DNA from 2 places in the Streptomyces sp. NPDC000878 genome. Region 2 is predicted to be linked to the other one. Evidence: predicted binding sites of a transcription regulator. Region 2 holds the regulator's gene; the other holds the start of a gene.
The links. The regulator HspR, encoded in region 2, represses chaperone genes until heat shock. The targets are predictions, from matches to a motif close to TTGAGNNNNNNNNNCTCAA.

Region 1: a site for HspR is predicted at 1,878-1,896, ahead of lon (endopeptidase La). Genes of this name have one in related genera too.

Annotation. Positions count from the first base shown of each region.
Region 1 is NZ_JBSFMT010000008.1:118,272-121,678, reverse strand. Features, by position in the region: gene ACWDR4_RS10345 (hypothetical protein) at 1-196, shown strand, start outside; gene ACWDR4_RS10340 (rhomboid-like protein) at 338-1,084, shown strand; gene ACWDR4_RS10335 (GNAT family N-acetyltransferase) at 1,081-1,740, opposite strand; gene lon (endopeptidase La) at 1,919-3,407, shown strand, end outside.
Region 2 is NZ_JBSFMT010000092.1:6,484-9,890, reverse strand. Features, by position in the region: gene ACWDR4_RS44290 (fibronectin type III domain-containing protein) at 92-1,804, shown strand; gene ACWDR4_RS44285 (heat shock protein transcriptional repressor HspR) at 1,897-2,343, opposite strand; gene dnaJ (molecular chaperone DnaJ) at 2,349-3,407, opposite strand, start outside.

The sequences.
Region 1 (3,407 bases), on a different contig from region 2:
GATCGCCGACCGGGGCTGGGTCCGGTTCCCCGCGTACTCGCCGGAGGAACGCCGTCGCCTGGTCGACGTCGCGCACCGCCTCAGCGCTCACTGGGGGCAACAGGTGTTCGTCGAGGCGGAGGACCAGTGCGCCATGAAGCTCTACCTCGCCGGGCACGGAACACAGCCGGCCACGCCGCCGCTGCCGCACGCGTAGGAGTCTTTGAGGCGCTTATCGGCTTGCTGTGAATCGACCGGCGCGTGGCGCGGGTCACAGACAGCGGCAGGTGTCGGGGCGAAAGCTGGGGCGAAACGGAAGGAGCGCCTCACCGTGGAACGGGCCGATACGAAGGGTGACATGACGCCGGATTCGCCGGCGCCCTCGGACGCGCCCGTCGCGGAGGGCGTACGGCTGCTGGACGGCATGCCGAGGCAGCGGGGACCGGTGGAGACCGTGTCCGCGCGGCCCGTGGCTGCTCCGGGCAGGCGGGTTCTCCGGCCTTGGCGCCTTCTCCCCACTCCCACCGGGACCCCGTTCACCTTCACGTTCGCCGCCGTCCTCCTCGTCACGGCGTTCGTCGCCGAGCACGCCGACCCCGCCCTCGTGCACGCCTTCCACCAGGGCTCCAGCACGGATGTCGCCCACCTCGTACGGACGCCCGTGTTCGTGCTGGTCACCAGTGCGCTGTGGGTCGTGGGCGGTATGACCTCGCCGTACGCCATCGTGTTCCTGCTCGTTCTCACCGCGCTGGAGCGGCGGATCGGCGGGCCGCGTACCGCCGGGGTGTTCGCCCTCGGGCATGTGCTGGCCACCCTCGCGACCGAGGTCCCGGTGGGGCTCGCGGTGCTGGTGGGGTGGCTGCCGGAGAGTTCGCTGCACCGGCTCGACTACGGGATCAGTTTCGGGGTCGCGGCGAGCGTGGGCGCGCTGGCGGGGCTGCTGCGGCCCTGGCTGGGGTGGCCGGTGCTGGTGGTGTTCGGCGGGACGCTGGTGCAGGACCTCGTCGCGTACACCGATCCGATGACCAACTGGGGACATGTGATGGCCCTGGCCGTCGGGGTCGCCACCTGGCCGTGGGTGCGGCGGTGGCGGAGGCCGACCTAGGGTCTGTCCGCGCCCGGCGCCCTGAACTTCGCGTTCGTCAGCAGCGCGTCCACCCGCCAGCCCAACGCCTCGTACAGCGCCCGTCCGTCCGGTGTTCCGGCCAGTACGCCCTGCTCCGCGCCCTGGGCGACGGCCTCCCGCGCGAGCGTCCGCATGACGAAGGAGCCGAGGCCCCGGCGGCGGTGTGCGGGGGAGGTCTCCACCTGGTCGACGACCGCCGTTCTGCCCGTCGGGGCGATCTGGCCGCGGGCCGCCCAGGAACCGTCGGGTGCCGCGAGCATCACGCGGGTGACGCCGGCGCGCGTCCAGACGCGTACGCGGTAGCCGTCGGGGGCGGCGGGCGCCTCCGCGGGCGTCAGCGGGACCGACATCAGGAAGCCCGGCTCGGGGTCGGTCCGCCAGCCCTCGCCGAGCCGGCCGACGACCGTCGCCGGGTCGGCGAAGACCTTGAGCGTCACGCCCGTCCCGGTCACCGCGTCGGCCACCTTGCGGACGGTCCGTTCCTCGACGGCGTCGTTCACCGCGTCGAGGACGTGCCGGGTGACGTGCTCGGCCGTGCCCACGTCGATCGTGTAGCCCCAGGGCTCGACCAGCGGCGGCGACGCCCCGCGTGAGACGACCCAGCCGTCGACCCAGGCCCGCACGGTGCCGTCCACGTTCGACTCCCTTTGTAATGGTTAATGTGCAGTGGTGAGTATTACTTGGCTGACTGTATGCGAGGGGTCGGCCGTCACGGCAGAGGTGATCGCTCAAGGCGAACACGCCCCGGGGAACAATCGACCGCTCCCAAGCATTGAGTCGTCATAGCTCAACTTGACTGCCTAAGGGGAGATCATGGCTTCGACGTCCACACCGCTCACTCTGCCTGTGCTGCCGCTCGACGACGAGGTCGTGCTGCCCGGGATGGTGGTGCCGCTGGATCTGAACGACGCGGATGTGCGGGCCGCCGTGGAGGCCGCGCAGGCCGCCGCGCGCACCGAGCCCGGCAAGCCCAGGGTGCTGCTGGTGCCGCGTGTCGACGGGTCGTACCCGAGTACCGGTGTCGTCGGCACCGTGGAGCAGGTCGGCCGGCTGGCCGACGGGGATCCGGGCGCCCTCATCCGGGCCCGGGGGCGGGTGCGGATCGGCGCCGGGACCACCGGGCCGGGGGCCGCGCTGTGGGTCGAGGGGACCCGGGTCGACGAGACCGTTCCCGACCCGTTGCCCGGTCATGTCACCGAACTTGTCAAGGAATACAAGGCACTTGCCACCGCCTGGCTGCGCAAGCGCGCCGCCTGGCAGGTCGTCGACCGGGTGCAGGCCATCGACGACGTCTCCGCCCTTGCCGACAATTCCGGTTACTCGCCCTTCCTCAGCACCGACCAGAAGATCGAACTCCTGGAGACCGCCGACCCGGTGGCCCGGCTGAAGCTCGCCACCCAGCAGCTGCGCGACCACCTCGCCGAGCAGGACGTCGCCGAGACCATCGCGAAGGACGTCCAGGAGGGCGTCGACAAGCAGCAGCGGGAGTTCCTGCTGCGGAAGCAACTGGAAGCCGTACGCAAGGAACTGCGCGAGATCAAGGGCGAGCAGGACGGCGAGGAGTCCGACGACTACCGGGCCCGCGTCGAGGCCGCCGATCTGCCGGAGAACGTGCGCGAGGCCGCGCTCAAGGAGGTCGACAAGCTGGAGCGGTCCTCCGAGCAGTCGCCCGAGGGCGGCTGGATCCGGACCTGGCTGGACACCGTTCTCGAACTGCCGTGGAACGAGCGGACCGAGGACTCCTACGACATCCAGGGTGCTCAGGGCGTGCTCGACGCCGAGCACGCCGGTCTCGAGGATGTGAAGGAGCGCATCACCGAGTACCTCGCCGTGCGCAAGCGGCGGGCCCAGCGCGGGCTCGGGGTGGTCGGCGGGCGTCGTGGCGGCGCCGTGCTGGCGCTCGTCGGGCCGCCCGGTGTCGGCAAGACCAGCCTCGGTGAGTCCGTCGCGCACGCCATGGGGCGGAAGTTCGTCCGGGTCGCGCTCGGCGGGGTCAGGGACGAGGCCGAGATCCGTGGGCACCGGCGTACGTACGTCGGCGCGTTGCCCGGGCGGATCGTGCGGGCCATCAAGGAGGCCGGGTCCATGAACCCCGTCGTTCTCCTCGACGAGATCGACAAGGTCGGCTCCGACTTCCGGGGCGACCCCGCCGCCGCGCTGCTCGAAGTCCTCGACCCGGCGCAGAACCACACCTTCCGCGACCACTACCTCGAAGTCGAACTCGACCTCAGTGATGTTGTCTTCCTCGCCACTGCGAATGTTCTTGAGGCCATTCCTGAGGCTCTGCTCGACCGGATGGAAC
Region 2 (3,407 bases):
CAACAGCCCTACAACCAATCCACATCCTCACGAGTCCTGATCGTCAACGGCCCTTTTCTCGCCGTTGACGATCAGGACTCGAAGGACCGCATTGAACCCAGCCAGACGCACGACGCAGGCAGCCACCACCGCCCTCGTGCTCACCACCGCCGGCGCCCTGCTCAGCACCGCTGCCCCGGCCGCCTCCGCCGCGACGACGTGCACCTCTCCCGTCTACAAACGGCAGTTCTTCGCGAACACCGGCTTCTCCGGCACGCCGAAGCGGACGGACTGTGACGCGGCCGTCGCCGAGAACTGGGGCGCGAAGGCCCCGGCCACCGGCCTCCCGAAGGACAACTTCGGCGTCCGCTGGACGGTGACGAGGGACTTCGGCTCCGGCGGGCCCTTCGCCCTCACCGCCGCCACGCAGGACGGCATCCGCGTCTACCTCGACGGCAAGATCAAGGTCAACCTCTGGAAGAACGTCACGACGATCCAGAAGAAGACCGTCAACCTCACCATCCCCTCCGGCAAACACACCCTCCGCGTCGACTACGCCAACTTCACGGGCAACGCGAACGTCAACTTCGCGTACACGCCTCGCACTTCGGCGATCGTCGACAAGGTCAAGCCGCTGGCCCCCACGGCGCCCACCGTCACGTACGACAAGACGACGGGCAAGGCGAAGCTCACCTGGGCCAAGAACAGCGATATGGACCTCTCGGGCTACCGCGTCTACCGGCGTCTGAAGGGGAGTTCGTATCCGAGCACCCCTCTCGCGACGACCACCTCCACCACGTACACCGACACCACCCTCCCGGTGACCGGCGCCACGTACGACTACACCGTCCGCGCCCACGACAAGGCCGGCAACCAGTCGGCAGGCAGCGCCGACAAGTCCGTCACCACCGTCGACCGCGTCGCTCCCGCGGTGCCCACGGGCCTGGACATCACCGACAGCTCCGAGGCGGGCGGGCTCCGGCTGGGCTGGAGCGCGGTCGCGGAGGCGACGTCGTACCGGGTGTACCGGGCGGACAGCGAGAGCGGGACGTACACGGCGGTCGGCAGCACGGACCAGCTCTCCTACCAGGACGCCTCGGCGACGGTGCGCACGCGGTACTACTACCGGGTGAGCACGCTCGACACGTCGGGCAACGAGTCCGAGCGGTCCGCCGCCGTCAGCGGGACGCGCCGGGACGACACTCCGCCATCCGTCGTCACCGGTCTGACGGCCACCCCGACCGAGTACGGCTTCGTGCTTGACTGGGACGCGAACCCGGCGCCCGACATGTTCAGGTACCTCGTCTACGCGGGCGAAGTGGTCCCCCGTGACGAGGAGGACCCCGACGCGGGGAACGTCTGCCTCGTGCGCCAAGAGGTGTGGCTGATGCCCGAGGTCACGTCGTACAACTACGGCACCCTCCCGGACGGCGTCGAGCGCTGCTTCTTCGTCGACGCGTACGACACCTCCTGGAACTCCCCGTTCGAGCAGAGCCGTTCGGCCGAAATCGTGAGCGCGACGGAGCTGGACATGCGGCCGAGCGTGCCGACGCCCGAGGACTCGCCGGTCCAGCTGTCGACGGTCACCGGACCGGACGGGCACATCGAACTGCACTGGGATGCCGTGGCCGACGCCACCGGCTACCAGGTCTACCACTGGAACCCTGGCACCAAGGCCTACGAGAAGTTGACACCCGCCACAACAGGTACCTCCTACGCGGAAACCGCCACCAAGGGCACCACCCACTTCTACTGGGTGACCGCCCTGTACGCCGACGGCAGTGAATCGGCACCCGGCGGGCGCGCAGTGGTTCTCCGGCCCTGAGCGGACCCCGAGCACACGAAAGGGGCCCGGAGGTTCGAACCGAACCCCCGGGTCCCTTCACATGCGCGCGTCACACACCCGCCCGCCTACGCCTAGTCCTTCGCCTTCTTAGGCCGCCAAACCACCAACGCACTGGTCTGCTGGACCTCCTGGTACGGGACCAGGTCCCGCCGGTACGACGCATGCACCGCCGCCTCCCGCTGCTGCATAGCAGCCGCAGCCCCGTCCAGCGCAGCTTCCATCTCCGCGACCCGGGACTGCAACGCAGCCACCTGGTTCTCCAGTTCGATGATGCGCTTGATGCCGGCCAGGTTGATGCCCTCGTCCTGCGACAGTGCCTGCACCGTGCGGAGCAGTTCGATGTCGCGGGCCGAGTAGCGGCGGCCCCGGCCGGCGGTGCGGTCGGGGGAGACCAGGCCCAGGCGGTCGTACTGGCGCAGGGTCTGCGGGTGCAGGCCCGAGAGCTGGGCCGCCACCGAGATGACGTAGACCGGGGTCTCCTGGGTCAGTTCGTACGGGTTGCGTCGACGGCCGTCCATCTCGGTCAAGCTCCCTTCGCTGCCTCGAACAGCTCCGCCCGCGGATCCTCGTCCGCGGTCGCCTCGCGATACGCCTCCAGTGCGTCACGAGCCTTCCCCGTCAGCTCCGTCGGGACACTCACCTCGACGGTGACCAACAGGTCGCCCCGGGTGCCGTCCTTGCGGACCGCGCCCTTGCCCCGTGCGCGCATCGTGCGCCCGTTGGGCGTGCCCGGCGGCAGCTTCAGGGTGACCGGCGGGCCGCCCAGGGTCGGGACCCTGACCTCGCCGCCGAGTGCCGCCTCGACGAACGTCACCGGCACCGTCACCGTCAGGTTGTCTTCCTTGCGGCCGAAGACCGGGTGGGCGTCGACATGGACGGTGACGTACAGGTCGCCCGCCGGGCCGCCTCGTTCGCCCGGTGCGCCCTTGCCGCGGAGGCGGATGCGTTGGCTGTCCGCCACCCCGGCCGGGATGCGCACCTGCATCGTCCGGGACGACTTCGCCCGGCCGCTGCCGTTGCACACCATGCACGCGTGCTCCGCGATCAGGCCCCGGCCCTTGCAGTCCGGGCAGGGGTCCGTGAGGGAGAAGCCTCCCCCTGAGCCGCGAGCTACCTGGCCTGTCCCTACGCATGTCGGGCACACCCTCGGCGTGCCGTTCTTGTCGCCCGTGCCCGAGCACGCCTTGCACGGTGACTGGGACGTCATGCGCAGCGGGACCGTCGCGCCGTCCACCGCCTCCGTGAAGCTCAGCGTGACCTCGGTGTCGATGTCCTGGCCGCGCCTGGGCTGCGTACGGGTGGTCCCGCCGCCGCCCCGGTTGAACAGGCCGCCGAAGACGTCCCCGATGCCACCGCCGAAGCCGCCCGCACCGGAACCGCCGCCGGCCTGGCCCGGGGCGCCGCCTCCGAAGAGGTCGCCCAGGTCGAAGTTGAAGGAGCCGCCGCCCGCGCCCGGCCCCGGGCGGAAGCCGCCGTTGCCGAAGAGGGCGCGGGCCTCGTCGTACTCCTTGCGCTTCTTGGGGTCGCCGAGGACGTCGTTCGCCTCGGAGATCTCCTTGAAGCGCTCCTCGGCCTTGACATT